2 regions of the Mesorhizobium sp. M7A.F.Ca.MR.176.00.0.0 genome follow, and region 1 is predicted to be linked to the other one. Evidence: riboswitches for the same ligand, from Rfam matches in the RefSeq annotation. Region 1 holds a riboswitch; the other holds the start of a gene.
The links. A riboswitch is a leader RNA that binds a small molecule or an ion and turns the genes downstream of it on or off. The one in region 1 is predicted to bind cobalamin.

Region 1 (16,648 bases):
AGAGGACCCCACCCCCGGCCTGCGGCCGGACCCTCCCCTCCGAGGGGGAGGGGGACGACGCCACGTCCGGGTTCGTAGTAGCCAGCTTTGGGCACGGCGACCGGTTCGACGAAAGGCGCATCCGACCCCGCCAGCCGCGCCAATCTCCGCACCAGCGCGCTCATATTCGCCGGGCCGCCCTCGCGGAAATAGTCGAGCAGGCCGTCCAACTCTTCGCGCGGCAGCGTCGAGGCTTCGATCAGGCGCAAATCCTCGTCGCGGCATTTCGCCGGGCAGCAGCGCCAGTTTTATGCCGCGTTCGCGGGCGGTCGAGGCGAGCTGGTCGCAGCCGTAGCGCCACCAGTCGTAGCCGCCGAGGATGCGCACGAGGATGATCTTGGCGTGGCGGGCGACGCTGTCGATCCAGAGGTCGACGGACATGGGATGGCGCAGGTCACGAAGTGCGGCCAGCCGCATCGAGGGCAGGCGGCCGGCATCGGCCTTCCAGGCTGCCGCCAGTCCGGCGAGGTCGCTGTCGGTGAAGGACAGCGCCACGATATCCGCCGGCGTCTGCCGCAGATCGACCGGCTCGGCGAGGTCGTCGAGCGAGGCGGATGTCGTGGTGAGGATGTGCATCGCGACCCGTGTCCGAAATCAGCCGGCGAGTATACGCTCGATCGCCGGGCGGTTCAGCCCTTTCAGGCCGATGACGACGAGACGCGAGCGGCGGTCGTCCTGCGCGGTCCAGGCGCGGTCATAGTAATGATTGACGCGCGGCCCGACGGCCTGCAGCAAGAGCCGCATCGGCTTGCCGCCGACTTCGACGAAGCCTTTTACGCGCAGCACGTTCTCTTCTTCTGCGACGGTGGCGACGCGCTTTGCCAGCTCGTCCGGATTGGCGATCGAGGCAATGTCGACGATGAAGGTGTCGAAGTCGTCATGCTCGTGGTCGAACGCGCCGTCATGATGGGACTTGCGGTTCTGGATGTCGTCCTCGACGGCCAGACCGAGCCCGAGCAGCACCGAGGGATCGACCTTGCCATGCGATGTCGGCACGATCTTCACCGCGCGGGCGGAGTGTTCGCCAATGATGGTATTGGCGCGGGCGGTGCCGGCGGCGTCCATCAGGTCGCTCTTCGACAGGATGATCAGGTCGGCGCAGGCGATCTGGTCCTCGAACAGTTCTTCCACCGGGTCGTCGTGGTCGAGCGTCTCGTCCCCGGCGCGCTGTGCCTGCAGAGCATCCATGTCGCTGGCGACGCGGCCTTCGGCCAATGCCGGCCCGTCGACCACGGCGATGACGCCGTCGACTGTGACGCGGCTCTTCACGCTCGGCCATTGAAAGGCCTGGACCAGCGGCTTGGGCAGCGCCAGGCCCGAAGTCTCGATCAGGATGTGGTCGACCCTCGGCGTCAGCGCGAGGATCTTGTCGAGCGCCGGGACGAAATCGTCGGCGACGGTGCAGCAGATGCAGCCATTGGCCAGTTCGACGATGTTTTCCTCCGGACAGGTGTCGATGCCGCAGCCCTTCAAAATCTCGCCGTCGATGCCGATGTCGCCGAATTCGTTCACGATGATGGCAATGCGCTTGCCGCCAGCGTTTTCCAGGAGATGGCGGACCAGCGTCGTCTTGCCGGCGCCGAGGAAGCCGGTGACGACGGTGCAGGGAACGCGGGAGAGGTTCGCAGACGAATCTGGGGCAGTCATGGTCAGTCCTTCAGCATGTCGAGGGGAGGGATGCGGGCAACGAGGCCGCGCTTCAGGCTATCGGGGCGGCCACGCCAGGGAATGAGACCGTCGGTCGAGGTGGCGAAAAGCTTGGCGCCCGTGACGAGGTCGGCGCCGCTGGTCTCGGTCAGGTCGCCAAAGACATAGCTCCAGCAGCCGTCGCGCAGGATGGCGGCGCTGAGGCGCCGCTTGCAATTGCCGAGGCATTCGACGCTGCGGATGCGGATGTCGTCGCCGGATGCGGCGCGGCGCGTGTCGTCCGCCAGCAATTCGCCGGCGCGGGGATGGGCGTCGGAGCCGGTCTCATTGCGGCAGGAGGCGCAGACGATGATGGTGACGCCGGCCAAGGCATCATCATGGCCGGACGAAATATCAGCTGTGCCAGCCGAAAAACTGCTGTCGTGGTCCAAAGATCGGGCTCCTTGCCCGGAAACCCGCCGGGCGATCGGATTCTAAAGTCGCAGACGGCAGGTCTCCTGGCTCGCGGGTCATCGCCTTGGGTAGCCGCCTTCCCGGGAACTCCCAGTGGCTTTCGGCCTTGGCTCTTCGCTTACAGTTGCGGGGACAGCCGCGGATTTGGGATTTTGCCCCGCACCGCATTCCCTCTTAGCTCTTGCCGTTGCGGGCAAGAGACCATCTGAACCGGATTTAGGCTTTTGCGAGCGGCGGTGTCAACGCGAGCTTACGACATGGCGATGTCGGCCAGCGCCGGGCCCAAATCGCCGGCCGGGGTCACTTCCATGCGCTCAAGGCCAAGCCAGCCCTGCATCTGCTTCAATTCCTCGAACAGTTCTGCAGCGGTTTCAGGCGGCGCGCCAGCCTCCGCATAGGCCGCATGGACGCGCAGTATGCTGGCCGGGCGATCGGCCTTCAGGTCGACGCGCGCCACGATCCGGTCGCCGAGCAGGAAGGGCAGGACATAATAACCGTATTGCCGCTTGTCGGCCGGCGTGTAGATCTCGATGCGGTAGTGGAAATCGAACAGCCGCTCCGTGCGCGAGCGTTCGAAGACTACCGGATCGAACGGCGCCAGCAGGGCGCGGGCCTCGACTTTGCGCGGCAGGCGGGCGTCCCGGTGAAGATAGGCCGGCTTATCCCAGCCTTCGACACGCACCGGCAGCAATTCGCCCGTTTCAACCAGTTCCTCCAGCCGGCCTTTCATGTCGGCCGGCGACAGGCGGAAATAGTCGCGCAGGTCGCCTGATGTCGCCACGCCGTGGGCGCGGGCGGAAATGCGCAGCAATTCGCGGTGCGCGTCCTCAGGCGTCGGCACCGGGAGGTCGAGGATCGCCTGCGGCAACACGCGCTCGGGCAGATCATAGAAGCGCTCGAAACCGCGACGGTGCGCCGTGGTGATGCGGCCGGCCCAGAACAGCCATTCGAAGGCGTGCTTGGCGTGGCTCCAGCCCCACCAGCCGCCCGAGCCTTTCCGGCCTTCCAGCGCGGAAGCGGCGATCGGGCCGCGCTCGGCGACCTGGCGGTAGATCTCCTCGATATAGGCGGCGTGTTCGCGGCCCCATTTGGCGAGGCCCAGATACATCTCATCGCCGCGCTCGGCGCGCTGCATGCGCCAGCGCATCAGCGGGTACGTCTCCACCGGCAGGAAGGAAGCCTCGTGCGCCCAGTATTCGAAAACCGTGCGCTTACGCGTCACGGCCGCGTTGTCGAGCAGCGAGAACGGGTAGGGACCAAGGCGCGAATAGAGCGGCATATAATGAGCGCGCACCACCGCGCTGACGGAATCGATCTGCAGCAGGCCGGTGCGGGAGAGGGTGCGGGCAAAATGCCGGCGGTCGGGCGTGCCGGTCGGGCGGGGATCGAGAAACCCCTGGGCGGCAAGCGCGATGCGACGGGCCGTGGGGAGCGAGATCTTTTCCTTCATGCAGGCATCACTTTGAAGTGTTTTGACCGAGGGTCGAATGGCTGATTCCAACCCACGCTAGCAGGGTTTTGGCGGCATCCATGTCAGGAGAGAAAAGTGGAGTAAAAAGCGAAGGAAATCAAACAGGAGCGGATCGGACCAGTTTGCCGCGATATGCCATCCAGGTCGGTGTTTTGAACAAGGTTTGACTTGCTTCGCTGGAAGTGCTGCGCTAACCCTCGCCGCGTTGCAGCATAGGCCCTTAAAACGGTTCAGCGGTTAAACTGTCACGCTTCCGCATTAGGGTCCGGTGCTGTAATCAAACTGGATTGGCGCCAACGGAAAGCCGAGCATGAACGCACTCTTGAGCTCATACCTGCCCATCGTCCTGTTCATAGGCGTGGCGCTGGTTGTCGGCCTGGCGCTGCTGGCCGCGCCCTTCCTGGTGGCCTACCGCAATCCCGATCCCGAAAAGCTTTCCGCCTATGAGTGCGGTTTCAACTCGTTCGACGACGCCCGCATGAAGTTCGACATCCGTTTCTACCTGGTGTCGATCCTGTTCATCATCTTCGACCTGGAAGTGGCCTTCCTGTTTCCGTGGGCGGTGTCGTTTTCGAAGATCGGCATGCTCGGTTTCTGGTCGATGATGGTGTTTTTGGCGGTGCTGACCATCGGCTTTGCCTATGAATGGAAAAAAGGAGCGCTGGAATGGGATTGAACGACAGTTCAGGCACCCTCGTCGCGCCGAAGCCCAAGGGTATTATCGATCCCAACACCGGCAGGCCGGTGGGGGAGGACGATCCCTTCTTCCTCGAGATCAACAACGAGTTGGCCGACAAGGGCTTTTTGGTCACTTCGACCGAGGCGCTCATCACCTGGGCGCGCAGCGGGTCGCTGATGTTCATGACGTTCGGCCTCGCTTGCTGCGCGGTCGAGATGATCCACACCTCGATGCCGCGCTATGATTCGGAGCGGTTCGGCGTCGCGCCGCGCGCGTCCCCGCGCCAGTCCGACATCATGATCGTCGCCGGCACGCTGACCAACAAGATGGCGCCGGCGCTGCGCAAGGTCTACGACCAGATGCCGGAACCGCGCTACGTCATCTCGATGGGCTCCTGCGCCAATGGCGGCGGCTACTACCACTACTCCTATTCGGTGGTGCGCGGCTGCGACCGCATCGTGCCCGTCGATATCTATGTGCCCGGCTGCCCGCCGAGCGCCGAAGCGCTGCTCTACGGCATTCTTCTCCTGCAGAAGAAGATCCGCCGCACCGGCACGATCGAACGGTAAATCATGACCGCATCCCTGAGCGAACTGTCGAACTATCTCGGCGAGAAGCTGATCGGCCGCGTGAACGAGGCTGATATCGCCTATGGCGAACTTACCATCCATGTCGAGCCGCGCGATCTGGTCGAGGTGATGACGTTCCTGCGCGACGATGCGCGCTGCCAGTTCATCTCGATCATCGACGTCTGTGGCGCCGACTATCCGTCGCGGGCCAAGCGCTTCGACGTCGTCTACCATCTGTTGTCGCCGAAGCAGAATGTGCGCATCCGCGTCAAGGTGCAGGCCGACGAAGAGACGATGGTGCCGTCGATCACCGGCGTCTTTCCCGGCGCCGACTGGTTCGAGCGCGAGACCTACGATCTCTACGGCGTGCTGTTTTCGGGCCATCCCGACTTGCGCCGCCTGTTGACCGATTACGGTTTCGAAGGCCACCCGCTGCGCAAGGATTTCCCGCTGACCGGCTTCGTCGAGGTGCGCTACGACGATGAAGCCAAGCGCGTTATCTACGAGCCGGTCGAGCTCAAGCAGGAATTCCGCAATTTCGATTTTTTGTCCCCGTGGGAAGGTACGGATTACGTGCTGCCGGGTGACGAGAAGGCAAAGCAGTAAATGGCTGAAACCTCGGTCCGCAACTTCAACATCAATTTCGGCCCGCAACACCCTGCGGCGCACGGCGTTTTGCGCCTTGTGCTGGAGCTGGACGGCGAAGTCGTCGATCGCGTCGATCCGCATATCGGGCTCTTGCATCGCGGCACCGAAAAGCTGATCGAGGCCAAAACCTACCTGCAGGCGATTCCCTATCTCGACCGGCTCGACTATTGCGCGCCGATGAACCAGGAGCACGCCTTCGCGCTCGCCGCCGAGCGCCTGCTCGGCATCGAAGTGCCGAAGCGCGGCCAGCTGATCCGCGTTCTCTACTGCGAAATCGGCCGCATCATGTCGCACATCCTCAATGTGACGACGCAGGCGATGGACGTCGGCGCGCTGACGCCGCCGCTATGGGGCTTCGTCGAGCGCGAAAAGCTGATGGTGTTCTATGAGCGCGCCTCCGGTTCGCGCATGCATGCCGCCTATTTCCGTCCCGGCGGCGTCCACCAGGACCTGCCGCAGAAACTGGTCGAGGACATCGGCAAGTGGATCGACCCGTTCCTGAAGTCGATCGACGACCTCGATCAGCTGCTGACCGGCAACCGCATCTTCAAGCAGCGCAATGTCGACATCGGCATCGTCTCGCTGGCCGATGCCTGGGCCTGGGGTTTTTCGGGCGTGATGGTGCGCGGTTCGGGTGCTCCCTGGGACCTGCGCAAGTCGCAACCCTATGAATGCTATTCGGAAATGGATTTCGACATTCCGATCGGCAAGAACGGCGACTGCTTCGACCGGTACCTCGTGCGCATGGAAGAAATGCGCCAGTCTGCGAAGATCATGCGCCAGTGCGTCGATCTCCTGCTCGGCAAGGAAAGCACCGGGCCGGTGTCGAACCTCGACGGCAAGGTGGTGCCGCCCAAGCGCCAGGCGATGAAGCGCTCGATGGAAGCGCTGATCCATCACTTCAAGCTCTACACCGAGGGTTATCGCGTGCCGGCCGGCGAGGTTTACGCCGCGGTCGAGGCGCCGAAGGGCGAATTCGGCGTCTATCTGGTTTCCGACGGCTCCAACAAGCCCTACCGCTGCAAGCTGCGCGCGCCGGGTTTCGCGCATCTGCAGGCGATGGATTTCCTCTGCCGCGGCCACATGCTGGCCGACGTCACCGCCGTTCTCGGCTCCCTCGACATCGTGTTTGGTGAGGTCGATCGCTAAATGTCAGTCCGCCGTCTCGCAGAAGCCAGCGTCCAGCCAGCATCCTTCGCCTTCAACCGGGCGAACGCGGCTGCGGCGAAGCAATGGATCAAGAAGTACCCGAAGGGCCGTGAGCAGTCGGCCATCATTCCCTTGCTGATGATAGCGCAGGAGCAGGAAGGCTGGGTGACGAAGGCGGCCATCGAGACGATTTCCGACATGCTCGGCATGCCGCGTATCCGCGGGCTCGAAGTCGCGACCTTCTACACGCAGTACCAGTTGAATCCGGTCGGCACGCGTGCGCATATCCAGGTCTGCGGCACCACGCCCTGCATGCTGCGCGGTTCGGAAGCGCTTATGGATGTCTGCCGCTCCAAAATCCATCACGACCAGTTCCACGCCAACGACAAGGGCACCTTGTCCTGGGAAGAGGTCGAATGCCTTGGCGCCTGCGTCAACGCGCCGATGGTCATGATCTTCAAGGACACGTTCGAGGATCTGACGCCGGAACGCCTGGCTGAAATCATCGATCTCTATGACGCCGGCAAGGGTGCTTCGGTGGAACCGGGGCCGCAGAACGGCCGCACCGGCTCCGAGCCGGCCTCCGGCCTCACCACGCTGACGAGCGAAAAGGCGATCCTCAAGTCGACCCGCGAAAGGGAGGCCAGGGAGGCCGCCAAGGCCGCCAGGGCGGCGCCCGACGCGATCATCGCGGCGCCTGTGCCGGGGCCGGCCGCGGCCCCTGTCGCACCGTCCAACACCAGCAAGCCGAAGACCGACACCCCTGAAACCAGCCCGGCATTGAAGACGCCTTCAAAAACCAAGGTCGCGCCGGCGGTTGAAAAGGCGGCGAGCGTTGCCGCGCCGCTGCATTCGGCCGCCAACGCCAACAAGGCGGACTCCAAGGTCGAGCAGGTTTCCAAGCAGCGCAGCGGCCCGATAATCAAGGCCGAGCCGGCATCCGCCTTCAAGGCGCCGGAGGTCAAGGTACCGGCCGCCAAGACGGCCAAACCGTCGCTCGGGGACAAAAACCGTCCAGCCGGCATCGATAAACCGGCACAGGTCGACGACCTGAAGCTGATCTCCGGCGTCGGCCCCAAGATCGAGGGCATCCTGCATACGCTCGGCATTTTCACCTTCGCGCAGGTCGCGTCGTGGAAGAAGGCCGAACGCGAGTGGGTGGATGGCTATCTCTCTTTCCAGGGCCGCATCGATCGCGACGACTGGGTCAAGCAGGCCAAGGCGCTCGCCAAGGGTGGCGTCGCCGAATACATCCGCGTCTTCGGCAAGAAGCCGGTCTGAGGGACGAAAAATGCTTCAGGACAAAGACCGCATCTTCACCAATATCTACGGCCTGTTTGACAAGTCGTTGGCCGGCGCGATGGCGCGCGGCGCCTGGGACAACACGCCCGGCATCGTTGCCAAGGGCCGCGAGTGGATCGTCAACGAGATGAAGGCGTCGGGCCTGCGCGGCCGCGGCGGCGCCGGCTTCCCGACGGGCCTCAAATGGTCATTCATGCCCAAGCAGAGCGATGGCCGGCCGAGCTATCTCGTCATCAATGCCGACGAATCCGAGCCCGGCACCTGCAAGGACCGCGACATCCTGCGCAACGACCCGCACACGCTGGTCGAGGGCGCGCTGCTTGCCGGTTTCGCCATGGGCGCGATTGCCGCCTACATCTATGTGCGCGGCGAGTTCATCCGCGAGCGCGAGGCGCTGCAGCGCGCGATCGAGGAAGCCTATGAGGCCAAGCTGATCGGCAAGAACAACACCTCCGGCTATGATTTCGACATCTACATGCACCACGGCGCCGGCGCCTATATCTGCGGCGAGGAGACTGCACTCCTCGAAAGCCTCGAAGGCAAGAAGGGCCAGCCGCGGCTGAAGCCGCCATTCCCGGCCAATGTCGGCCTCTATGGCTGCCCGACCACGGTCAACAATGTCGAATCGATCGCGGTCGCGCCGACCATCCTGCGCCGCGGTGCGGCCTGGTTCTCGTCCTTCGGCCGGCCCAACAATGTCGGCACCAAGCTGTTTTGCATCTCCGGCCACGTCAACAATCCGTGCACGGTCGAAGAGGCGATGTCGATTCCGTTCCGCGAGCTCATCGAGACGCATTGCGGCGGCATTCGCGGCGGCTGGGACAATCTTTTGGCGGTCATACCGGGCGGCGCCTCTGTGCCGCTGGTACCGGCCGAGCAGATCATCGACACGCCGATGGATTTCGACGCGCTGCGCGACCTCAAATCCGGCCTTGGAACCGCGGCTGTCATCGTCATGGACAAGTCGACCGATGTCGTGAAGGCGATCGCGCGGCTTTCCTATTTCTACAAGCACGAGAGCTGCGGCCAGTGCACGCCATGCCGCGAAGGCACCGGCTGGATGTGGCGGGTGATGGAACGGCTGGTGCGCGGCGAGGCGCAGAAGCGCGAGATCGATATGCTGCTCGACGTCACCAAGCAGATCGAGGGCCATACGATCTGCGCGCTTGGCGACGCGGCGGCATGGCCGATCCAGGGACTGATGCGGCATTTCCGCGGCGAAGTGGAGCGGCGCATCGACGAGTTTTCGCGCAATGCGCACCGGGCCGAGCCTGTGATGGTGGCGGCGGAATAGAAGAATGTTTACGCGGGCGGAAGTCCGCAGCGAAGGGCGGGGCGAACGAAGAAACGACCAGGAGAACTCTATGGCGCCGTATTCGAACCCGCTGATGCCCAATTTGGACCAGATCGAGAAGATGAACCAGGACTTGACCAGGATGATGCCGAAGGAGATGGCCAGCGCCGTCAACCTTTTCGTGCATCCTGTGGCGGGTGCGGCGGCGATGTCGGCGCTTGGCCTCGGGCTCGCCAATCATGCTTTCGGCGTCTGGCTGGGCGCGCTTTCAGGCGCGGCAGAAGCCTCGCAGCGGCTGCTGCAGCCGATCGTCGATGATTTCGAGGCGCGCGTCGCGCAGTTCGAAGATCCAAGTCCTTCCTCCACCAAGGCGCGGGCGACGGCGAAAACCATGATCGCGGAGGCGCAGTCCTTCGCCCGGGAGGTCACCGATATTGCCGCCAAGGAAGCCGCCACTGCCGTGCCGGCCGCAAATGCGGCTCCGGGCGCCCGCGATGCGCTGATGCCCGAGGATTTCAGGCAGCCGAACGCCATGGAGAAGCCGGCCATTCCGGCAGATCTCAAGGCCATCTCGGGCATCGGGCCGAAGCTGGAAAAGGTTCTCAACGGCCTCGGTATCTGGACCTATGCCCAGATCGCGGCATGGACGCCGCAAGAGGTTGCCTGGGTCGAGGATTATCTGTCGCTCGGCGGCCGCATCGGCCGCGACGATTGGAAAACCCAAGCGGCGGCGCTCGCCGTCAAGAAGTGAATGAAGTGCCCGACGTGGTCTCGACCGCGTCCGGAAAAAGAGATTGCGGGAACTCCGCAGGGGTTTGAGGCGAATGGCAAAGCTCAAGGTCGACGGGAAAGAGATCACTGTACCCGACCACTACACGCTGCTGCAGGCGGCGGAAGACGCTGGCGCGGAAGTGCCGCGCTTCTGCTTCCATGAGCGGCTCTCGATCGCCGGCAATTGCCGCATGTGCCTGATCGAGGTGAAGGGCGGGCCGCCCAAGCCGCAGGCATCCTGCGCCATGAACGTGCGCGACCTGCGTCCCGGCCCGAATGGCGAGGCGCCGGAAATCTTCACCAACACGCCGATGGTCAAGAAGGCCAGGGAAGGCGTGATGGAGTTCCTGCTGATCAATCATCCGCTGGATTGCCCGATCTGCGACCAGGGCGGCGAATGCGACCTGCAGGACCAGGCGATGGCGTTCGGCGTCGATTCCTCGCGCTATCACGAGAACAAGCGCGCGGTCGAAGACAAATACATCGGACCGCTGGTCAAGACGGTGATGAACCGCTGCATCCACTGCACGCGCTGCGTCCGCTTCACCACCGAAGTCGCCGGCATTTCCGAACTGGGCCTGATCGGCCGCGGCGAGGATGCCGAGATCACCACCTATCTCGAACAGGCGATGACGTCGGAGCTGCAGGGCAATGTCATCGACCTTTGCCCGGTCGGCGCGCTGACCTCGAAGCCATTCGCCTTCCAGGCGCGGCCGTGGGAGCTGACCAAGACCGAATCCATCGATGTGATGGATGCGGTCGGCTCGGCGATCCGTGTCGATAGCCGGGGCCGCGAAGTGATGCGCATCCTGCCGCGCGTCAACGAGGCGGTGAACGAGGAGTGGATCTCCGACAAGACCCGATTTATCTGGGACGGCCTGCGCACGCAGCGTCTCGACCGCCCCTATGTGCGCAAGGACGGCAGGCTGGTTGCCGCCAGCTGGGCCGAGGCCTTCGCCGCGGTCAAGGACGCGGTGTCGAAGACCGCGCCCGAAAAGATCGGCGCTATCGCGGGCGATCTCGCCGCCGTCGAGGAAACCTATGCGCTCAAGCTGCTGATGGCTTCGCTCGGCTCGAAGAATACCGATTGCCGCCAGGACGGCGCCGCACTCGACCCGGCGCTCGGCCGTGCAAGCTACATCTTCAACCCGACCATCGAAGGCATCGAACAGGCCGACGCGGTGCTGATCATCGGCGCCAACCCGCGCTATGAAGCTTCGGTGCTCAACGCCCGGATCCGCAAGCGCTGGCGGATCGGCAACCTGCCGGTCGCCGTCATCGGCGATGTCGGCGATACCCGCTACGACTACGAACAGCTGAGCGCCGGACCGGATTCGCTGAAGGATTTGGCCGACGGCAACGGCAAGTTCTTCCAGACGCTGAAGAAGGCGACACGCCCTCTGATTATCGTTGGCCAGGGCGCGCTGGCGCGTGCCGATGGCGCGGCCGTGCTCGGACAGGCGGCCAAGCTCGCCGCCGCCGTAAACGCTGCCCGCGCTGACTGGAACGGCTTTGCCGTGCTGCACAACGCGGCCGGACGTGTCGGCGGCCTCGACCTCGGCTTCGTGCCGGGCGAGGGCGGCAGAAACGTTGCCGGCATGCTGGGCGAAATGGAGCTCCTGTTCCTGCTCGGCGCCGACGAGATCGACATGGCCAAGACCGGCGGCGCCTTCGTCGTCTATATCGGCACGCATGGCGACCAGGGCGCGCACCGCGCCAATGTCATCCTGCCGGCGGCCGCCTACACGGAAAAGTCGGCCACCTACGTCAACACCGAAGGCCGCGTGCAGCAGACCAACCGCGCCGGCTTCGCGCCGGGCGAGGCGCGCGAGGACTGGGCGATCCTGCGGGCGCTGTCGGATGTGCTGGGCAAGAAACTGCCGTTCGATTCGCTGCCGCAGCTGCGCGCCAAGCTCTATGGCGAATACCCGCATCTGGCCCGTATCGATCAGGTCGCGGCCGGCAATGCCGAGGACATCGCCGGGGTGGCGAAGCTCGGCGGGCGGCTGAACAAGGGCACCTTCACCTCGCCGGTGACGGATTTCTACCTGACCAACCCGATCGCGCGGGCATCGGCCGTGATGGCGGAATGCTCGGCGCTGGCCAAGAGCGGCTTCAAGCAGGCGGCGGAATAAGCATGGACACTTTCTTCTCCTTCTACGTGCTGCCGGCGCTGATCATTCTGCTGAAATCGGTCGTGCTGATCGTTATCCTGCTGATTTTCGTTGCTTACATCCTCTACGCCGACCGCAAGATCTGGGCGGCCGTGCAATTGCGCCGTGGCCCGAACGTCGTAGGCCCCTGGGGTACGCTGCAGGCCTTCGCCGATCTGCTGAAGTTCGTCTTCAAGGAACCGGTCATCCCGTCAGGCGCCAACAAGGGCGTGTTCCTTTTGGCGCCGCTGGTGTCGGCCGTGCTGGCGATCTCGGCCTGGGCGGTCATCCCGGTCGATCAGGGCTGGGCGATCGCCAACGTCAATGTCGGCATCCTCTATGTTTTCGCCATCTCCTCGCTCGAGGTCTATGGCGTGATCATGGGCGGCTGGGCCTCCAACTCGAAATATCCGTTCCTCGGCGCGCTGCGTTCGGCCGCTCAGATGGTGTCCTACGAGGTCTCGATCGGCTTCGTCATCGTCACCGTTCTGCTCACCGCCGGCTCGCTCAACCTCACCGATATCGTGCTGTCGCAGCATGATGGAATTGGTACGCGGCTTGGCCTGCCCAACACCTTCCTCGACTGGAACTGGCTGGCGCTGTTCCCGATGTTCATCATCTTCTTCATCTCGGCGCTGGCCGAGACGAACCGGCCGCCCTTCGATCTGGTGGAAGCCGAATCGGAACTGGTCGCCGGCCACATGGTCGAATATTCGTCGACGCCGTTCCTTTTGTTCTTCCTCGGCGAGTATGTCGCCATCGTGCTGATGTGCGCGCTGGCCACCATCCTGTTCCTCGGCGGCTGGCTTCCTCCGTTCGACTTCGCGCCGTTCACCTGGGTGCCGGGCGTCATCTGGTTCGTGTTGAAAGTCTGCTTCGTGTTCTTCGGCATCTCCATGGTGAAGGCCTTCGTGCCGCGCTACCGCTACGACCAATTGATGCGGCTTGGCTGGAAAGTGTTCCTGCCGATCTCGCTGTTCATGGTGGTCGCCACCGCCGCCTTCCTCAAGATCACGGGGTTTGCGTGATGTCCGCTCTTTCCCAAGCCGCCAAATCGCTGCTGCTGCAGGATTTCGTCAGCGCCTTCTTCCTGTCGATGCGCCAGTTCTTCGCGCCGAAGGAGACGATCAACTATCCGCACGAGAAGGGGCCGACTAGTCCGCGCTTCCGCGGCGAGCATGCGCTGCGCCGCTATCCCAATGGCGAGGAACGCTGCATCGCCTGCAAGCTGTGCGAGGCAATCTGCCCGGCGCAGGCCATCACCATCGAGGCCGGCCCGCGCCGCAATGACGGCACGCGCCGCACGGTTCGCTACGACATCGACATGGTGAAGTGCATCTATTGCGGCTTCTGCCAGGAAGCCTGCCCGGTCGACGCCATCGTCGAGGGGCCGAATTTCGAATTCGCGACGGAGACGCGCGAGGAACTCTACTATGACAAGGACAAGCTGTTGGCGAATGGCGACCGGTGGGAGCGCGAACTGGCGCGCAACATCTCGCTGGACTCGCCCTACCGCTGATATTTGACGCATGGGCGGGGCAGGGGCCTCGTCCAGAGGATGATCCCGAAAAGTTGCGGACTTTTCGGACCAGATCATGCTCCGGAATACAGAGTGGCCCATGTTTCTTTCGATCGGGCCTTTCAACCCGATCGGAACATGGGCTAGGACAACGCGGCTTTGGAACCGGAGGCGGAACCAGGCCAGAGACAACAAACAGGACGAGCGTCCTGTTCGTACAGGAACCCGGGGGATCCCCAATGTTGAGTGGACTAGAGGCGGCCTTTTTCTACCTCTTCGCCTTTGTCGCGGTGGCGTCGGCGTTCATGGTCATTTCGTCGCGCAACCCCGTGCATTCGGTGCTGTTCCTGATCCTGACCTTTTTCAACGCCGCCGGCCTGTTCATGCTGACCGGGGCCGAGTTCCTGGCGATGATCCTGCTCGTCGTCTATGTCGGCGCGGTGATGGTGCTGTTCCTGTTCGTCGTCATGATGCTCGACGTCGATTTCGCCGAGATGAAGGAAGGCGCTCTGCAATATGCGCCGATCGGCGCGCTGGTCGGGCTGATCCTGGCGGCGGAGCTGATCGTCGTGCTCGGCGGCTACACTTTCGCGCCGCAGCTCGCCTCGACGGTCTCCAAGCCCATTCCGGATCTCGCCACGCGAACAAACACGGCCGCACTCGGCGACATCCTCTATACCGACTACCTCTACTATTTCCAGATTTCGGGCCTCGTGCTGCTGGTCGCCATGATCGGCGCCATTGTGCTGACGCTGCGCCATAAACCAGGCGTCAAGCGGCAGTCGATCGCAGCCCAGGTCGGCCGCACGCCGGCGACCGGTATGGAAATCCGCAAGGTCAAGACAGGCGAGGGACTCTGAGATGGTTGTCGGCATCGCGCATTATCTGACCGTATCGGCTGTTCTGTTCACGCTCGGCGTGTTCGGCATCTTCCTGAACCGCAAGAACGTCATCGTCATCCTGATGTCGGTCGAGCTGATCCTGCTGGCGGTCAACATCAATTTCGTCGCCTTTTCGGCAGCACTCGGCGATCTGGTCGGCCAGGTGTTCGCGCTGTTCGTGCTGACGGTCGCGGCGGCTGAGGCCGCCATCGGGCTTGCCATTCTCGTCGTCTTCTTCCGCAACCGCGGCTCGATCGCGGTCGAAGACGTGAACATGATGAAGGGTTGACGGAACCACCATGTATCAGGCCATCGTCTTCCTTCCCCTGCTCGGCTTCCTGATCGTCGGCCTGTTCGGCACGTCGCTCGGCGCCAAGGCGTCCGAATACATCACCTCCGGTTTCCTGGTGATCGCGGCGGTGCTGTCGTGGGTCGCTTTCTTCACCGTCGGTTTCGGCCATGGCGAGGTGTTCACCGTGCCGGTGATGCGCTGGATCCAATCGGGTGGGCTGGAAGCGGCCTGGGCGCTCAGGATCGACACGCTGACGGTGGTGATGCTGGTGGTGGTCAACACCGTGTCGGCGCTGGTTCACATCTATTCGATCGGCTACATGCACCACGATCCGAACCGGCCGCGCTTCTTCGCCTATCTGTCGCTGTTCACCTTCGCCATGCTGATGCTGGTGACATCAGACAATCTGGTGCAGATGTTCTTCGGCTGGGAAGGGGTGGGCCTCGCCTCCTATCTGCTGATCGGCTTCTGGTACAAGAAGCCGTCGGCCAATGCCGCGGCAATCAAGGCCTTCGTCGTCAACCGCGTCGGCGATTTCGGCTTCGCGCTCGGCATTTTCGGCCTGTTCGTGCTGTTCGGCTCGGTCAATCTCGGCACCATCTTCGCCAATGCGGCAACGTTCATTCCGGCCGAAGGCGCCCCGCACGGCGCCGCGGTGCTGACCTTCCTCGGCTATGCGCTGGACAAGCAGGCGGCCATGACGATCGTCTGCCTGCTCCTGTTCATGGGCGCCATGGGCAAGTCGGCGCAAGTGCCGCTGCACACCTGGCTGCCGGATGCCATGGAAGGCCCGACACCGGTTTCCGCGCTGATCCATGCCGCCACCATGGTGACGGCCGGCGTGTTCATGCTGGCACGGCTGTCTCCGCTGTTCGAACTGTCGCATTCGGCGCTGACCGTGGTGACCTTCATCGGTGCCTTCACGGCCTTCTTCGCGGCCACCGTCGGTCTCGTCCAGAACGACATCAAGCGCGTCATCGCCTATTCGACCTGCTCGCAGCTCGGCTACATGTTTGTGGCACTCGGCGTCGGCGCCTATGGCGCGGCGATCTTCCACCTGTTCACGCATGCCTTCTTCAAGGCGCTGCTGTTCCTCGGCTCGGGCTCGGTCATCCATGCCGTGTCCGACGAGCAGGATATGCGCAAGATGGGCGGCCTCAGGAAACTGATCCCGACCACCTACTGGATGATGGTGATCGGCACGCTGGCGCTGACCGGCGTCGGCATTCCGGTGACGGTCATCGGCACCGCCGGCTTCTTCTCCAAGGACGCCATCATCGAGAGCGCCTTTGCCGGCCACAATTCGGTTGCCGGCATGGCCTTCGTGCTTTTGGTCATCGCCGCCTGCTTCACCTCCTTCTACTCCTGGCGGCTGATCTTCATGACCTTCCACGGCAAGCCGCGGGCGAGCCATGAGGTGATGCACCATGTCCATGAATCGCCGCCGGTGATGCTGGTGCCGTTGTTCATCCTGGCCGCGGGCGCGCTGTTTGCCGGCGTCATCTTCCACGGCGCCTTCATCGGCGAGGGCTATGCCGAGTTCTGGAAGGCATCGCTGTTCACACTGCCTGACAATCACATCCTGCACGACATCCACGAATTGCCGCTGTGGGTCGAACTGTCGCCCTTCATCGCCATGCTGAGCGGCTTCGCGCTGGCCTGGAAATTCTACATCCGCTCGCCGGAAATGCCGGTCAACCTGGCCGCGCAGCATCGCGGGCTCTACGCCTTCCTGCTCAACAAGTGGTATTTCGACGAGCTCTACGACTTCCTGTTCGTGC
Region 2 (14,339 bases), on a different contig from region 1:
GCCCGCATCACCGGCGAGCAGAATGCCGACGAGATGCGCATCGGCAATGACGGCAAGCCGGTGTTCCTGTCCAACAATGCCGGCGGCATCCTCGGCGGCATCTCGACCGGCCAGGCGATCGTCGCTCGTTTCGCCGTGAAGCCGACCTCCTCGATCCTGACGCCGCGAAAGTCGATCGACAAGGACGGCAAGGACGTCGAGATCATGACCAAGGGTCGCCACGACCCATGCGTCGGCATCCGCGCCGTGCCGATCGGCGAAGCAATGGTTGCCTGTGCGATCGCCGACCACTATCTGCGGCATCGGGGACAGACGGGGAGGGAATAGGGGAATAAGGGAATATGTTGCGTTCTTAGCGCGGCCGGCCAAATCTTTTTGCTTTTCCCTACTCCCGTACTGCCCTACTCCCTTATTCCCCTGCGAGCGAAGCGAGCACTTATGCCTTACGACCAGAAGAAGATCGTCGAAGCCCTGCGTGCTTTCGAACGCGGCGAGATCGTCGTCGTCATGGATGATGACGGGCGCGAGAACGAAGGCGACCTGATCGTCGCCGCCGTCCACTGCACGCCCGAAAAGATGGCGTTCATCGTGCGCCACACCTCCGGCATCGTCTGCACGCCGATGCCGCGCGAAGAAGCCAAGCGGCTGAACCTTGCGCCGATGGTCGCCGACAACGATTCCGCCCATACCACCGCTTTCACCGTCAGCGTCGATTTCAAGCATGGCACCACGACGGGCATCTCGGCCGAAGATCGCACTTTGACCGTTCGAAATCTTGCCAACGGCAATGTCGGCGGCTCGGATTTCGTCCGCCCCGGCCATATCTTCCCGCTGATCGCGCGCGAAGGCGGCGTGCTGATGCGCTCCGGCCATACCGAAGCAGCGGTCGATCTGTGCAAGCTCGCCGGCCTGCCGCCGGTCGGCGTCATTTCCGAGCTGGTCAATGATGACGGCACCGTCAAGCGCGGCCCGCAGGTGCAGGCTTTCGCCGAGGAGCATGGGCTGAAGCAGGTTTCGGTTGCCGACCTCATCGCCTACCGGCAACGTAAGGAAACTCTGGTCGAACGCGTCGCTTGCTCGGAAATCGACACGCTCGGCGGCAAGGCACAGGTCTTCACCTACACGCTGCCGTGGGACTCCATGCACCACGTCGCCATCGTCTTCGGCGACATTCGTGACGGCGAGGAGGTCCCGGTGCGCCTGCATTCGGAGGATGTGGTGACCGATGTGTTCGGCACCAGCCACCGGCTCGACGCCATCATGAAGGCAATGGGCGAGCGCAGGCGCGGCGTCATCGTCTATCTCAGAGAAGGCTCCGTCGGCGTTGCGCATCAGGAGCGCAAACGACCGGCAAGCGGCGACCGCGAGGATCACGACGAGGCCCGCCGCCGCGAAAACGAGTGGCGCGAGATCGGGCTCGGCGCGCAGATCCTCAAGGATCTCGGCATCTCCTCGATCAACCTGATCGCCTCGCGCGAACGCCACTATGTCGGCCTCGAAGGTTTTGGCATCCATATCGCCAAGACCGAGATCCTCTAGGATATATCGATATTCAGGTTAGGCCGGCCTGCAAATGACGGCTTTCTGCGCTTCCGGTGCTCACGGACCGGAAAGTCCGCTGCGCTCCGGTTCTCGAAATCCATCATTTTCGACTCGGCCTGACCTGAATCTCAACATATCCTGGCGGTCACTCGGCCGGAACGGCGGCAGCCTCGCACCCATCCAGGTCGCATTCGCGGGTGGCAAGGCTGCGTTGGCCAAGCAGCACCGTGGCCAGTGCGATCGTGCCTGAAGCCACCGACACCCAGAACCCGCTCTGGGCGCCGAACGCATCCACCATCGCGCCGGCGGCGAACGAGCCCAGCGCCATGCCGATGCCGATGCCGGTCATGACCCAGGTGATGCCTTCGGTCAGCATCGCTTCCGGCACATGCCGCTCGATCAGGCCGAACGCGGTGATGAAGGTCGGCGAGATCGCCACACCGCTGATGAACACGGTCAGCGCCAGCAGCGGCACGGTGTCGGCGGCGAGCGGCAACAGCGTGCCGAGCGCGACGAGGGCGACTGCGATGGCGAGCTGGCGTTGCAGCGGCGCCTTCAGGCTGAGCGCGCCGACGATGATGCCGAGCACGAACGATCCCAGCGCATAAACGCCGATGACAAGGCTGGCGGCGCCGGGTTGGCCAAGCTCCTTGGTGATCGCCACGGTGGTCACTTCCGTCGTCGCGAAGGTTGCGCCGATGAAGATCAGGGCGAGGGTGATGATCTGAACCGGCCGCAGGCGGATCGCCGAGCCGCTTGAGTTATGGTCGACCGGCCGCACCTGGGGCTCGGTCGAGCGTTGCAGGATGAAGGCCGCTGATCCGAATGCGAGAAATAATGTGCTCACCAGAACGCCGGCTTCCGGGAATAGGGCGGCACTCAGGCCGACCGATAGCGATGCCCCGGCGATATAGACCAGTTCATCGGCCACCGACTCGAAGGCGAATGCGGTGTTCATCTGCGGCCGCCCCCGGAAAATCTCCGTCCAGCGCGCGCGCACCATCGCAGGTATGCTTGGCATGGCGGCGGCCAGCAGTGCCGATACGAACAGCGTCCAAACCGGCCAGTCCTGGTTGGCCGCCGCTATGAGGACGGCGAAAGCCAGCACCGCGATGATGGTGGTGGGCACCACGATCCGTGTCTGGCCCAGGCGGTCCACCAGTCTCGATACCTGCGGCGCGACGAAGGCGTTGGCCAGCGCGTATGTCGCCGAGACGGCTCCGGCCAGCCAGTATTCGCCACGCGTCTGCGACAGCATCGCCACGATGCCGATGGGCGCCATGGCGATCGGCAGGCGCGCCATGAAGCCGGCGGCCGCAAAGCCCTTGGCGCCGGGGGCACGAAAGATTTCCGCGTAGGGATTTTGCATCGGTTGGTTCCTCGACAAAGGACGATTGGGCAATTACATACGGAGCGTATGATTATTAAATAGAGCATACGCCGCGTATGTCAATTGGCATACGTTGCGTATGTGAATAGGGCCAGAAGCCATGCACAGACCCCGCAAGGAGATGATCGCCGAGACGCGCGCAAAGCTTATCGCGGCGGCCCGTCATGCCTTCGGCACAACAGGCTATGCAGAAGCCTCGATGGATGATTTCACCGCTTCGGCCGGGCTGACGCGCGGCGCGCTCTATCATCATTTCGGCGACAAGAAGGGGCTGCTGCAGGCGGTCATAGCCCAGATTGACGGCGAGATGGCGGCGCGCATCAATGAGGTCGCGTCGAGAGCACCGACCCGCTGGCAACATTTCGTGGACGAGTGCTCGACCTATATCGAGATGGCGCTGGAGCCGGAAATCCAGCGCATCATGTTCCGCGATGGCCCGGCCGTGCTGGGGGATCCAGCGCAATGGCCGAATGCCAGTGCGTGCATCGCTTCAATGACCGACCATCTGACCGCGCTGCAGGAGGAGGAGGTCGTTGTCTCCAGCCTCGACCCCGAGACCGCCTCGCGACTGATCATCGGAGCGAGCAGCCAGGCGGCGCAACGGATCGCCAATTCGAACGACCCCGAAGCGACGTCGAAGAAGGTGGTGACGGCGTTCAAGCAACTGCTCGAAGGCCTGCTCAGGAAGCCGGATCCGGAGTCGAATTGAAGTTCCCACCGGAGCTTTCGTGCCGGCATCTGTTCCCGATAGGAATTTTTTCTTGACTTCGTGCCCTCAGCTAAGGTACATATTCGTCCATGGTGCCGATTCGCGCCAGTGACCCGCCGCACAGGCGGGTTTTTCGTTTGATGCTCCGTCAGCCAACGCGCCGGCGAAAGGCTACGAAAGAAAACCGTCAGCCCGAATTCGTCGCCCTTCGTCAGGGGCCGGCAATTGACAATCGCCGGGTTGAGTCCATCCTCTTCCACCATCTCTGAGGCGGAGATTCGGGGCACATGTGGGATTTTGAGATCGGCCGGTCGGTGTCCATCATGATGCGGACCTGGCCGTTCATCGTCTTTCGCATGATCGTCTATTTCGGCATCACGCTGGCCTACATCATGGCGACCGGCACCGGTGCCTCGGTCGGCTATGGCGTCGGCCATATCTCCACCGATCCCGACGGGCCCATGTCCTTTGCCCTGTGGGGCGGCGTGGTCGGGTTTGGCATCGTCTCGATCGCGGTCTACTGGATCCGCGAATACATCCTCTATGTCGTCAAGGCCGGCCACATCGCCGTCATGGTTCATCTGATCGACGGCCGCGACATTCCCGGCGGTCAGGACCAGATCGCCTATGCCAGGGATATCGTGACCCAGCGTTTCGCCGAGGCCAACATCCTTTTCGTCGTCGACCAACTCGTCAAGGGCGCCATCCGCGCCATCACCGGACTGCTCGGCGGCATCGCCGCCTTCCTGCCGATACCGGGCCTGAGCGGCTTGGTCTCCTTCATCAACACGGTGATCCGCCTGTCGCTGACCTATGTCGACGAGATCATCCTCGGCTACAACATCCGCATCAATTCAGCCTCGCCCTTCGAGACGGCGCGCCAGGGCGTCGTGCTCTATGCCCAGAACGGCAAGGTCATGGTCAAGAACGCCGTCTGGCTGGCGGTCATCATGTGGGGCGTGTCGTTCATCATCTTTCTGATGATGCTGGCGCCTGCCGGCGCGATTCTGTTCCTGATGCCTGGCCAGCTCGCCGGCTGGGCTTTTGTGCTCGCCATCGTCTTCGCCTGGGCATTCAAGGCGGCGTTCATTGAACCCTTCGCCATCGCCTGCCTGATGCAGGTCTATTTCAAGACCATCGCGGGCCAGGTGCCGGATCCGGCCTGGGACGCCCGGCTGGCCGAGGCGTCGTCGAAGTTCAGGGAGCTCAAGGACAAGGCGCTCGCCTCCTTCGGCGGTTCGCGCTGGGCTACGGCCGGCGCCACACCCTGATCGGCCGGGCGGGTGATGTCTGGTGAGGCAGAAACGGTGTTGAGGCGCGCCACGGCGGATTTGAGCTGTGTCTCGCCTTGCCCGGAAAAGGTCTCGCTCATGATCAACTCCGGCAGCGGCAGCCGCCGTCCCCAGCCATGCGTTTCAAGGTCCGGTTTGGGAGCGAACTCGGAAACACGGCCGACGCAGAGATAGGCGATCGGCGTTACGTGGTCCGGAATGGCCAACAGCCGCTTTAGCGCCTGCGCTTCGATGATGCTGACCCAGCCTACACCGACGCCCTCGGCACGCGCGGCCAGCCAGAAATTCTGCACCGCGCAGACGGTGCTGTAGAGATCCATCTCCGGATTGTGCCAGCGTCCCAGCGGCGAACCCTTCGAGCGCTGCCTATCGCAGGTGATGCAGATGTTGAGCGCGCTTTCGCAGATGCCTTCCAGCTTGAGCTTGCGGTACAGCGCCTGTTTTTCCGCCTCGATCGCCGGCAGCTCCTGTTCGCGCGCGGCCAGGAACAGGTCGCGCACCTCCGCCCGTCGCTCGATGTCACGAATGACGATGAAATTCCATGGCTGCATGAAGCCGACCGATGGCGCGTGATGGGCAGCAAGCAGCAGCCGCGCCAGCACGTCGTCATCGATCGCGGTGGGCAGGAAATGGCTGCGCACGTCGCGCCGCGTGAACATGGCGCGATAGACCGCATCGCGCGCATCCTGGTCAAATCCATCGTCAATGGCAGCGGTCATGTGTTCCGGCATCGCTTGTCCCCTTGCGATTGCAGATTCAAAACTGTCAGAGCGTAGTTTGTGCGTCCAAGTAGACGCACGTCGCTCTGATGTCGTCCGCCTGACCATGCGGATGACAATGCCTGCCAGGCCGGTCTTCTGGCTTGGGATCAACCCGCGTCCGGTGCCTTCCCGTCATCGACAGTGGCATTTACCGGCGCGGTCCCCCTCACAGCGTTGGGCACGCCACGGAATTCAACCGTGTTCCCGATTCTCCCGCTTCCGGCGGGCACCAGGCAGTACCAGGGACCTTACGCCGAAGCGCCGGCGAGGCCAATGCCTGCGGCGACGCGAATGGACGCAGTCGATTTTCCCCAGCGATCAAGCAGCAATGCATGGCCATAGCGGCGCCGGGGCACTAGATAGGGAGCATGACCACCCGTCTCTACACCCATCCGATCTTCCTCGAGCATCTCACGCCGCCCGGACATCCCGAGCGGCCCGACCGCTTGCGTGCCATCGAGCGCGTGCTCGATGAGGAAGCCTTTGCCGGGCTCGATCGTATCCAGGCGCCGGAAGGCGACGAGGCCACCATCCTCTACGCGCATCCCGCCGATTTCGTCGCCCGCGTGCGCGCCGCCATTCCCGACGAGGGGATTGCCCGCATCGATGCCGACACCACTGCCAGTCCGAAGAGCTGGCAAGCGGCGATCACCGCGATCGGCGCCGCCAACGCCGCCGTCGATGACGTCTTTTCGGGCCGCGCCGACAACGTCTTCGTCGCCGCCCGGCCGCCCGGCCATCATGCCGAAAAGAGCACCGCCATGGGCTTCTGCCTGTTCAACACGGCGGCGATCGCGGCGCGCTATGCGCAGAAGAAACACGGTGTCGAGCGCGTTGCCATCGTCGACTGGGACGTGCATCACGGCAATGGCACGCAGGACATTTTCTGGGACGATCCGTCGGTGCTCTATTGCTCGACACACCAGATGCCGCTTTATCCCGGCACCGGAGCGAAGAACGAAACGGGCGCCGGCAACATCGTCAACGCGCCGCTGGCGCCGCAGACTGGCAGCGAGGTGTTTCGCGATGCCTTCCTGTCGCGCGTCCTGCCCGCGCTCGACAATTTCGCGCCCGACCTGATTATCATTTCGGCGGGGTTCGACGCGCACCACCGCGATCCGCTGGCCGAGATCAATCTGACCGAGGATGATTTCGACTGGGCGACCGGCCAGCTGATGCAGCGCGCGGCACGCCACAGCGGCAACCGGCTCGTCAGCCTGCTCGAGGGCGGCTACGATCTGCAGGGATTGGCATTTTCGGTCGCCGCCCATGTCGGGCGACTGATGAAAGGATGAATGATGGCCGATGAGACCAACGAAGACGTCAAGGCGATGAGCTTCGAGCAGGCACTCGATGCGCTGGAGAAGATCGTCGATGATCTGGAGCGTGGCGACGTGCCGCTCGACCAGTCGATCAGGATCTATGAACGTGGCGAGGCGCTGAAGGCGCATTGCGACCGGCTGCTGAAGGCCGCCGAGGACAAGGTCGAGAAGATCAGGCTGTCGCGCGACGGCAAGCCGGTCGGAACGGAGCCGCTCGACGCGGATTGAGGCCCGGTCCGAACATAGGCTCGCCTCACCGGTTTTTGGACATGATCATGATCGAGGATATAACTCGTCCCGATTGAAACAGCTCAAGGACAAGAGGAGATACGGAAGCGATGTGCAGAAACATCAAGACCCTGTTCAATTTTGATCCGCCGGCAACCAATGACGAGGTGCGCGACGCGGCCCTTCAGTTCGTCCGCAAGCTGAGCGGAACGACGCGACCCTCGAAGCAGAACCAGCACGCCTTCGACCATGCCGTCGAAGCCATCGCGGCCTCGGCGCGCGAACTGCTCGATTCCCTGGAAACCCATCAGCATCCGCGTAATCGCGAAGAGGTGGCGGCCAAGCTGCGGGCAAAGGCGGCGATCCGCTTTGCCTGATGCGGCCAGGCGGCCTTCGACCACCGACAAGGAGAGTCCATGAGCTTCTTCCCCGGGAAAGACCCTGAGGTGGGCGATGCCTTAGCCAGCGACCAGATCGAATTGATGGTCATCCCGAACGCCAAGGACATCGGCGGTTTTCAGGTGCGCCGTGCTCTGCCGACGGCAAAAAGGCGGCTGGTCGGGCCGTTCATCTTCTTCGACCGCATGGGTCCCGCGATCCTGCGCGCCGGCCAGGCGCTGGACGTCCGTCCGCATCCGCATATCGGCCTGTCGACGGTCACCTATCTGTTCGACGGCAAGATCCGGCACCGCGATTCACTCGGCACCGAAATGGTCATTCAGCCCGGCGACGTGAATTTGATGACCGCCGGCCGCGGCATCGTCCATTCGGAGCGTACGCCGGAGGAACTGCGTGGCGCGCCGATGTCGGTATCCGGCCTGCAGACATGGCTGGCGCTGCCGGACGACAAGGAAGAGGTGGCACCGGTTTTCGAGAACACAGGAGCGCTCAGGCTTCCCGAGATCGATGCCGAAGGCGTCAACGGGCGCCTCATCATCGGCGATTTCCAGGGGTTGCGGTCGCCGGTCAGGGCTGACTCGGAGACGCTCTACGCCGACCTGCGCCTGGCGCCCGGCGCCAGCGTGAACATCCCGGCCGATGCGGAAGAACGAGCTATCTACACGCTGGAAGGCGAGGTCTCGATATCAGGTGACGTCTTTCCGGCGGAACGGCTGCTGGTGTTCCGTCCCGGTGACGAGATCGTCGTATCGTCGCAGACCGGTGCACATTTCATGCTGTTTGGCGGCGCCTCGCTCGGTTCGAAGCGTTACATCTGGTGGAATTTCGTCTCATCGTCGAAGGAACGCATCGAACAGGCCAAGCAAGAATGGAAGACGGGCCGCTTCGACATCGTTCCAGGAGACGAGGAAGAATTCATCCCGCTGCCGGAAAGCTGATGCCTGTCACCCAAAGTGGCAGAACGAAATGCATAGACAAAAGACTAGGGCCTGATCCGCGTCACTGACACGCATTTACTTTCGCCGGCCGGCGGCCTATTCGCCCATCAACCGAAAGCCCGAGCACCGTGAACGCAACGCCGCATACGCCGCTTCTCGACAAGGTCCGCATCCCGGCCGACCTGCGCACGCTTGCCGAAAGCGAACTGCCACAATTGGCGTCCGAGCTTCGCGCCGAGCTGGTCGACGCCGTGTCCCGCACGGGTGGTCATCTGGGCGCCGGGCTTGGCGTGGTCGAGCTGACAGTGGCGCTGCACTATGTCTTCAACACCCCGGACGACCGGCTGATCTGGGATGTCGGCCACCAGGCCTATCCGCACAAGATCCTGACCGGCCGCCGCGACCGTATCCGCACGCTGCGCCAGGAAGGCGGCCTGTCCGGCTTCACCCGCCGCGCCGAGAGCGAGTACGATCCCTTCGGCGCCGCCCACTCCTCGACATCGATATCGGCCGGCCTCGGAATGGCCGCCGCCCGCGATCTCTCCGGCGGCCGCAACAACGTCATTGCCGTCATCGGCGACGGCGCCATGTCTGCCGGCATGGCCTATGAGGCGATGAACAATGCCGGTGCGCTCGATGCACGGCTGATCGTCATTCTCAACGACAACGACATGTCGATCGCGCCGCCGACCGGCGCGATGAGCGCCTATCTGGCGCGGCTGGCCTCCGGCAAGGCCTATATCGGCCTGCGCGATTTCGGCAAGAAACTGACGTCCTATCTCGGCAAGCGCGCGGATCGTGCGATCACAAGGGCGGTCGAGCATGCACGCGGGTACGTCACCGGCGGCACGCTGTTCGAGGAACTCGGCTTCTATCACATCGGCCCGATAGACGGCCACAATCTGGAGCATCTGATCCCGGTCCTGAAAAATGTCCGCGACAATGGCGAAGGCCCGGTGCTCATCCATGTCGTCACCCAGAAGGGCAAGGGCTATGCGCCGGCCGAAGCCGCCGCCGACAAATATCACGGCGTCAACAAGTTCGACGTCATTACCGGCGCGCAGGCCAAGGCGCCGGCCAACGCGCCTGCCTACACCAAGGTGTTCGCCGAAAGCCTGGTTCAGGAGGGCCGTGAGGACGACCGCATCGTCGCCATCACCGCCGCCATGCCGAGCGGCACCGGCCTCGATTTGTTCGGCGAAGCGTTTCCATCGCGGATCTTCGATGTCGGCATTGCCGAACAGCACGCGGTGACCTTTGCCGCCGGCCTTGCCACCGAAGGTTACAAGCCATTCGCGGCGATCTATTCGACCTTCCTGCAGCGCGCATACGACCAGGTCGTCCACGACGTCGCCATTCAGAAATTGCCGGTGCGGTTTCCCATCGACCGCGCCGGCTTCGTCGGCGCCGATGGCGCGACCCATTGCGGCGCTTTCGACACCACCTTCCTGGCGACACTGCCGGGTTTCGTCGTCATGGCGGCGGCCGACGAGGCGGAGCTGCGCCACATGGTGCGCACCGCGGCGAGCTATGATGAGGGTCCGATCGCCTTCCGCTATCCGCGCGGCAATGGCGTCGGCGTCGACATGCCGGAGCGCGGCTCGGTTCTCGAAATCGGCAAGGGCCGCATCGTCAAGGAGGGCACCAAGGTTGCATTGCTGTCCTTCGGCACGCGGCTGCAGGATTGCCTGATCGCCGCGGAGGAGCTAGGGGCTGCCGGCCTGTCCACCACGGTCGCCGACGCCCGTTTCGCCAAGCCGCTCGACCAGGATCTGGTCCGACGGCTGGCCCGTTCGCATGAGGTTCTGGTGACGGTGGAGGAGGGCGCCGTTGGCGGCTTCGCCAGCCACGTGCTGCAGTTCCTCGCCCATGAAGGGCTGCTGGAAAGCGGCCTGAAGGTGCGCCCGCTGGTGCTGCCCGACGCGTTCACCGACCACGCCAAGCCGGAAAAGATGTATGCCGATGCCGGGCTCGATGCCGCCGGCATCGTGCGCACCGTATTCGTGGCACTCGGGCACACAGTCCACGCCCAGCGCGCCTGATCCAGCGCGCCTGAATCAAAGTCTCAAAGACTTGAATCAGTTTGCCGGCAAGCGATCTTAAGGCATTGTTTACGCTGCCATTTGGCGCTTTGCTTACCGTGTCTCTTGGCCGTTTTTCAATGGCGCCCTGCTAAATCCTGATCAGGCAGGGAGACAACAACAATGAAAACGCTTCTGTGCGGCGCAGCACTTTGCGCCGTTATCATCGCGCCGGCCACACCCGAAACGCGCTATGACCGCAGCCTCGAAAAGGCGGCGATGGGCATCATCGCCGGCAAGATGGGCGGCATCCGCGGCGGCTTTTCCTTCAAGCAGGTGCCGCAATTGGTGGTTCTGCCGGCCCCTGTTCCCGCGCCTGCGGGTGCCATCGAGCCTGCACGCGAGCAAGCTTCGGGCGGCCGTGAGGATGGCTTGTCTCCAGCCGTCGAGCGCCCGGTTTCGCGAACCGTATTCTGAGCTGAAGACCAACAAGCCTATCGGGATTGCCCGATCGTTTCGCGCTTGCCGCTGTGCAGGCGATCTAAAAAGCGTCGGCAATGCTACTCCGCCGCAACCAGCTCCGCTTGCTGCGCCGATTTCTCGGGGCGCCAGGATTGCGCCGCGTGGCGGGCGCGGTCTGCCAGGGCGGCTAGGCGTCCGCGCAGGTTTCGTCCACCCACCACCGACGACAAGGTCACCGAATGCGTCGCAAAGCGGCGCTTGAAATCCTCGCCGCCGCAGAGAAAATCGATCGTGGTCAAGCCTCGGTCAAACGACCACTGGATGTAATCCATCATCAAGGCCATCCCCGGCGAGGCCCGTTCGAAGGCCGGATCATAGGTGGTGACGAAAGCCATCATCTTTCCATGCTGCTCGAAATTGATCGAGATGGCGATGATCTCGTCTTCGCGTTCGAGCACGAAGATGCGCAGCAATCCAAGCTTGGCCAGAACGGATATGAGTGCCGCCAGCGCGGGGGAGCCTTCGTCGAAGAGGTCCGAAACGCGGCCGTGTTTTGCAAGCCACAACCGCTTCAGCGCGGCGACGCGCTCCAGCACCGGCTCGCGGGCTTCGTGCGCATCCATCAGGCGGAAACGCAGCGCGCCGCCTTCCTCCATGAATTTGTAGCCACGGCGATAGTTTTGCCGAGTTTTCTTCGACTGGCTTTCAAACCATTGTGCGCCGCGTTGCCCGGCGCCGGAAACTCGATAGCTGACCTCGCTGCGGTGGCTTGGCTGCAAGATATTGCTCTGGCCTGGGGCGGCGGGACCAAGCAGGGTCCGGAATCGGGCATCGGGCAACAGACGATTGAGGTAGGCAAGATCGAAGCCGCCATCGTCGAGGATATGTTGCCAGAGTTGCGGCAGGATCTGTGGCTCGGCATCGGGAGCAACCAGGACATCGCCATAGTCGCAGTGATCTTTCGCCGCCCATTCCAGCATACGGATGCCCGAGCGCCAGAAGGTCGCGAGCGCAATGACGGCCTCGAGACGCTCGCCGCTCCAGACCAGGCCGATCCTGAGACCGCGACGGTCCTGATGCGGTGTGGTGTGCCACCAGGCCGAGATCCAGTCGGGATGCTGGAAAACGAGGCCGCCGGCGCGTTGCCAGAGCGCTGCCCAGGCGGGCGCGATTTCTGCCAGTCGCGCTGGCGAGGTCGCAATTTCGATCCGGTGCGTTCGCGGCATCCGGAACACGGCGGGTCCGTTCATGGCTTCCCCCTTTGCGGCGATTGCTGTGGCTCGGGCTTGTCGGTGCGGAAATGTCTGGCGATCTGCCGCCACATCCGCTTCAGCGGCAGGACATAGAGGCCTGCGAGCGACTGGTAGTCGCGCACGTTGCGTTCGATCAAACCGAACTTGAAGTCCTCGTCGGGTCTCGGAACGCACAGGGTTCCGAAGAGCCGATCCCAGAACGAGAAGAGCAGCCCGAAGTTCTTGTCGTAGTGGCGCGGGTCGGTGCTGTGGTGCAGCTGATGCCAGTGCGGGCACAGGATCAGATTGTTCAACGGTCCAAACGAGATCTTGAAATGCGTGTGCCTGACGAAATCCATCATCAGGATGTTGCGTATGATGTAGACGTTGACGCCGAAGACCGTCAGCTCGACGAGGTTCAGCGACACCAGCGACCAGATGCCGAAGCAGATGCCGGGAATGACGCCGTCCCAGGCCCGGTTCATCAATTCGTCGAGCGGGTGGACGCGATCCTTGGTGATGCCGACCATCACCTCGGCCGAATGGTGAACCTTGTGCAGTTCCCACAGCACCGGGTAGCGGTGCTGGGCGACGTGATAGAGATAGTACGAAATGTCGTAGGCAAGCAGCATGGTGATGGTGAAGATCGTCACCGTCACCGGCCCTGCCGGTCCTTCGATCAGGGGCGGCTGGATCGCCAGCAGCGTGGAGAGCAACCAGTTCGTCGCATAGCCGACGGCGCTGACGAAGACGACGCCGGCGGGCAGCATGAGGAATGGCATCAGCGCCTTCCGCGTCACCCAGAACAAAAGGTCGGCTTTCGCCGAAGGGTGCGTGATGACCTCATGCGGGACTGCGAACTCGGAAAACTCTTTCCAGCTCTTTTTCTCGACCGTGCGCCAGTAGGCGACCAGGGCGCTGACCAAAGCAGTCAACAACAGAAGTCCGGTCGCCAGCAGGCCGGCGCCGGAAATCCGGTCAAGAACCTTGTAGACGATATCGCTGGCCATTTCCAAGGTTGCCGCCTCTTCATCCGGCTTTTCCGGTCGTCGCGGTCCATAACATTGAAGTCCTCAAGCAAATGCGATGAAAATTGGTTAAGAAATCATGAGGCTTTCTAGATTTTAGGCACTTATCGGCAGGCGACGAGACCTCATTATTCATAGGGTGGTCGGCGTGACGGAACGCCTCACCATCGCCGCAGTCCAATGTGCTGGGCGTGATGATGGGAACGTGAGACGAGATGCTTCCGGCCGGTGCTCTTGCCATCGTCATCGGCTTTCGCCATGAAGGCCAATGAATTCCCCTCTGCCAGCCAGCGCACGCCAGCGGCTCGACGACCTGCTCGTCCAGCGCGGGCTGTTTGCCAGCCGCTCACGTGCCCGCGACGCGGTCGAGCGTGGCACGGTGACCGTCGACGGCGTCATTGCGCGCAAGCCCGGCCAGAGCGTTTTGCCGCAATGCCTTGTTGCCATCGATGATCCGGCGCAAGGCTATGTGTCGCGCGCGGCACTCAAGCTGATCGGTGGGCTCGATCATTTCGGCCTCGACCCTGCCGGCTCTGAAGCGCTCGACATCGGCGCCTCGACCGGCGGCTTCACCCAGGTGTTGCTCGAGCGCGGCGTGGCCCATGTCACCGCGGTCGATGTCGGTCATGGCCAGATGCATCCTGATATCGGCGGCGACCCGCGTGTGACGGTGATCGAAGGACTGAACGCCCGCGATCTCGCCGTTGCCGATCTCAGCGGGCGTATTCCGGATTTCATCGTGTCCGACGTCAGCTTCATCTCGCTGAAACTGGCGCTGCCGCCGGCGCTTGATCTGGCGAAGGCTGGCGCCAAGGCCATGTTTCTGGTCAAGCCGCAATTCGAGGCGGGCCGTGATGCGATCGGCAAGGGTGGTCTGTTGAAAGATCCCTACGACGCCTCCCGTGTCGCCGGCCTGCTGCAGGATTGGCTGGACTCCGTGCCAGGCTGGCGCTCGCTGGGGCTGCATTTGTCGCCGATCGAGGGCGGCGACGGCAATCGCGAATTCCTGCTCGGT

Region 2: it holds a riboswitch for cobalamin, as region 1 does, so the genes downstream of both, bluB (5,6-dimethylbenzimidazole synthase) here and EOB59_RS19385 (DUF1636 family protein) in region 1, are expected to answer to the same signal.

What each region holds. Positions count from the first base shown of each region.
Region 1 is NZ_RZTC01000056.1:23,859-40,506, reverse strand. Features, by position in the region: partial or broken gene EOB59_RS36450 (cobaltochelatase subunit CobN) at 1-615, opposite strand, end outside; gene cobW (cobalamin biosynthesis protein CobW) at 634-1,686, opposite strand; gene EOB59_RS19385 (DUF1636 family protein) at 1,689-2,117, opposite strand; cobalamin riboswitch at 2,156-2,360, opposite strand; gene EOB59_RS19380 (winged helix-turn-helix domain-containing protein) at 2,390-3,589, opposite strand; gene EOB59_RS19375 (NADH-quinone oxidoreductase subunit A) at 3,921-4,286, shown strand; gene EOB59_RS19370 (NADH-quinone oxidoreductase subunit B) at 4,277-4,858, shown strand; gene EOB59_RS19365 (NADH-quinone oxidoreductase subunit C) at 4,862-5,464, shown strand; gene EOB59_RS19360 (NADH-quinone oxidoreductase subunit D) at 5,465-6,655, shown strand; gene EOB59_RS19355 (NADH-quinone oxidoreductase subunit E) at 6,656-7,936, shown strand; gene nuoF (NADH-quinone oxidoreductase subunit NuoF) at 7,947-9,251, shown strand; gene EOB59_RS19345 (NADH-ubiquinone dehydrogenase) at 9,322-10,002, shown strand; gene nuoG (NADH-quinone oxidoreductase subunit NuoG) at 10,076-12,157, shown strand; gene nuoH (NADH-quinone oxidoreductase subunit NuoH) at 12,160-13,203, shown strand; gene nuoI (NADH-quinone oxidoreductase subunit NuoI) at 13,203-13,694, shown strand; gene EOB59_RS19325 (NADH-quinone oxidoreductase subunit J) at 13,934-14,554, shown strand; gene nuoK (NADH-quinone oxidoreductase subunit NuoK) at 14,556-14,864, shown strand; gene nuoL (NADH-quinone oxidoreductase subunit L) at 14,875-16,648, shown strand, end outside.
Region 2 is NZ_RZTC01000046.1:3,512-17,850, forward strand. Features, by position in the region: partial or broken gene aroC (chorismate synthase) at 1-327, shown strand, start outside; gene ribB (3,4-dihydroxy-2-butanone-4-phosphate synthase) at 439-1,539, shown strand; gene EOB59_RS16985 (MFS transporter) at 1,688-2,911, opposite strand; gene EOB59_RS16990 (TetR/AcrR family transcriptional regulator) at 3,033-3,641, shown strand; gene EOB59_RS16995 (hypothetical protein) at 3,929-4,912, shown strand; partial or broken gene bluB (5,6-dimethylbenzimidazole synthase) at 5,035-5,760, opposite strand; cobalamin riboswitch at 5,763-5,943, opposite strand; gene EOB59_RS17005 (histone deacetylase family protein) at 6,063-6,989, shown strand; gene EOB59_RS17010 (exodeoxyribonuclease VII small subunit) at 6,993-7,244, shown strand; gene EOB59_RS17015 (DUF2277 domain-containing protein) at 7,355-7,621, shown strand; gene EOB59_RS17020 (pirin family protein) at 7,661-8,581, shown strand; gene dxs (1-deoxy-D-xylulose-5-phosphate synthase) at 8,710-10,623, shown strand; gene EOB59_RS17030 (hypothetical protein) at 10,786-11,079, shown strand; gene EOB59_RS17035 (GNAT family N-acetyltransferase) at 11,163-12,314, opposite strand; gene EOB59_RS17040 (sterol desaturase family protein) at 12,311-13,306, opposite strand; gene EOB59_RS17045 (TlyA family RNA methyltransferase) at 13,593-14,339, shown strand, end outside.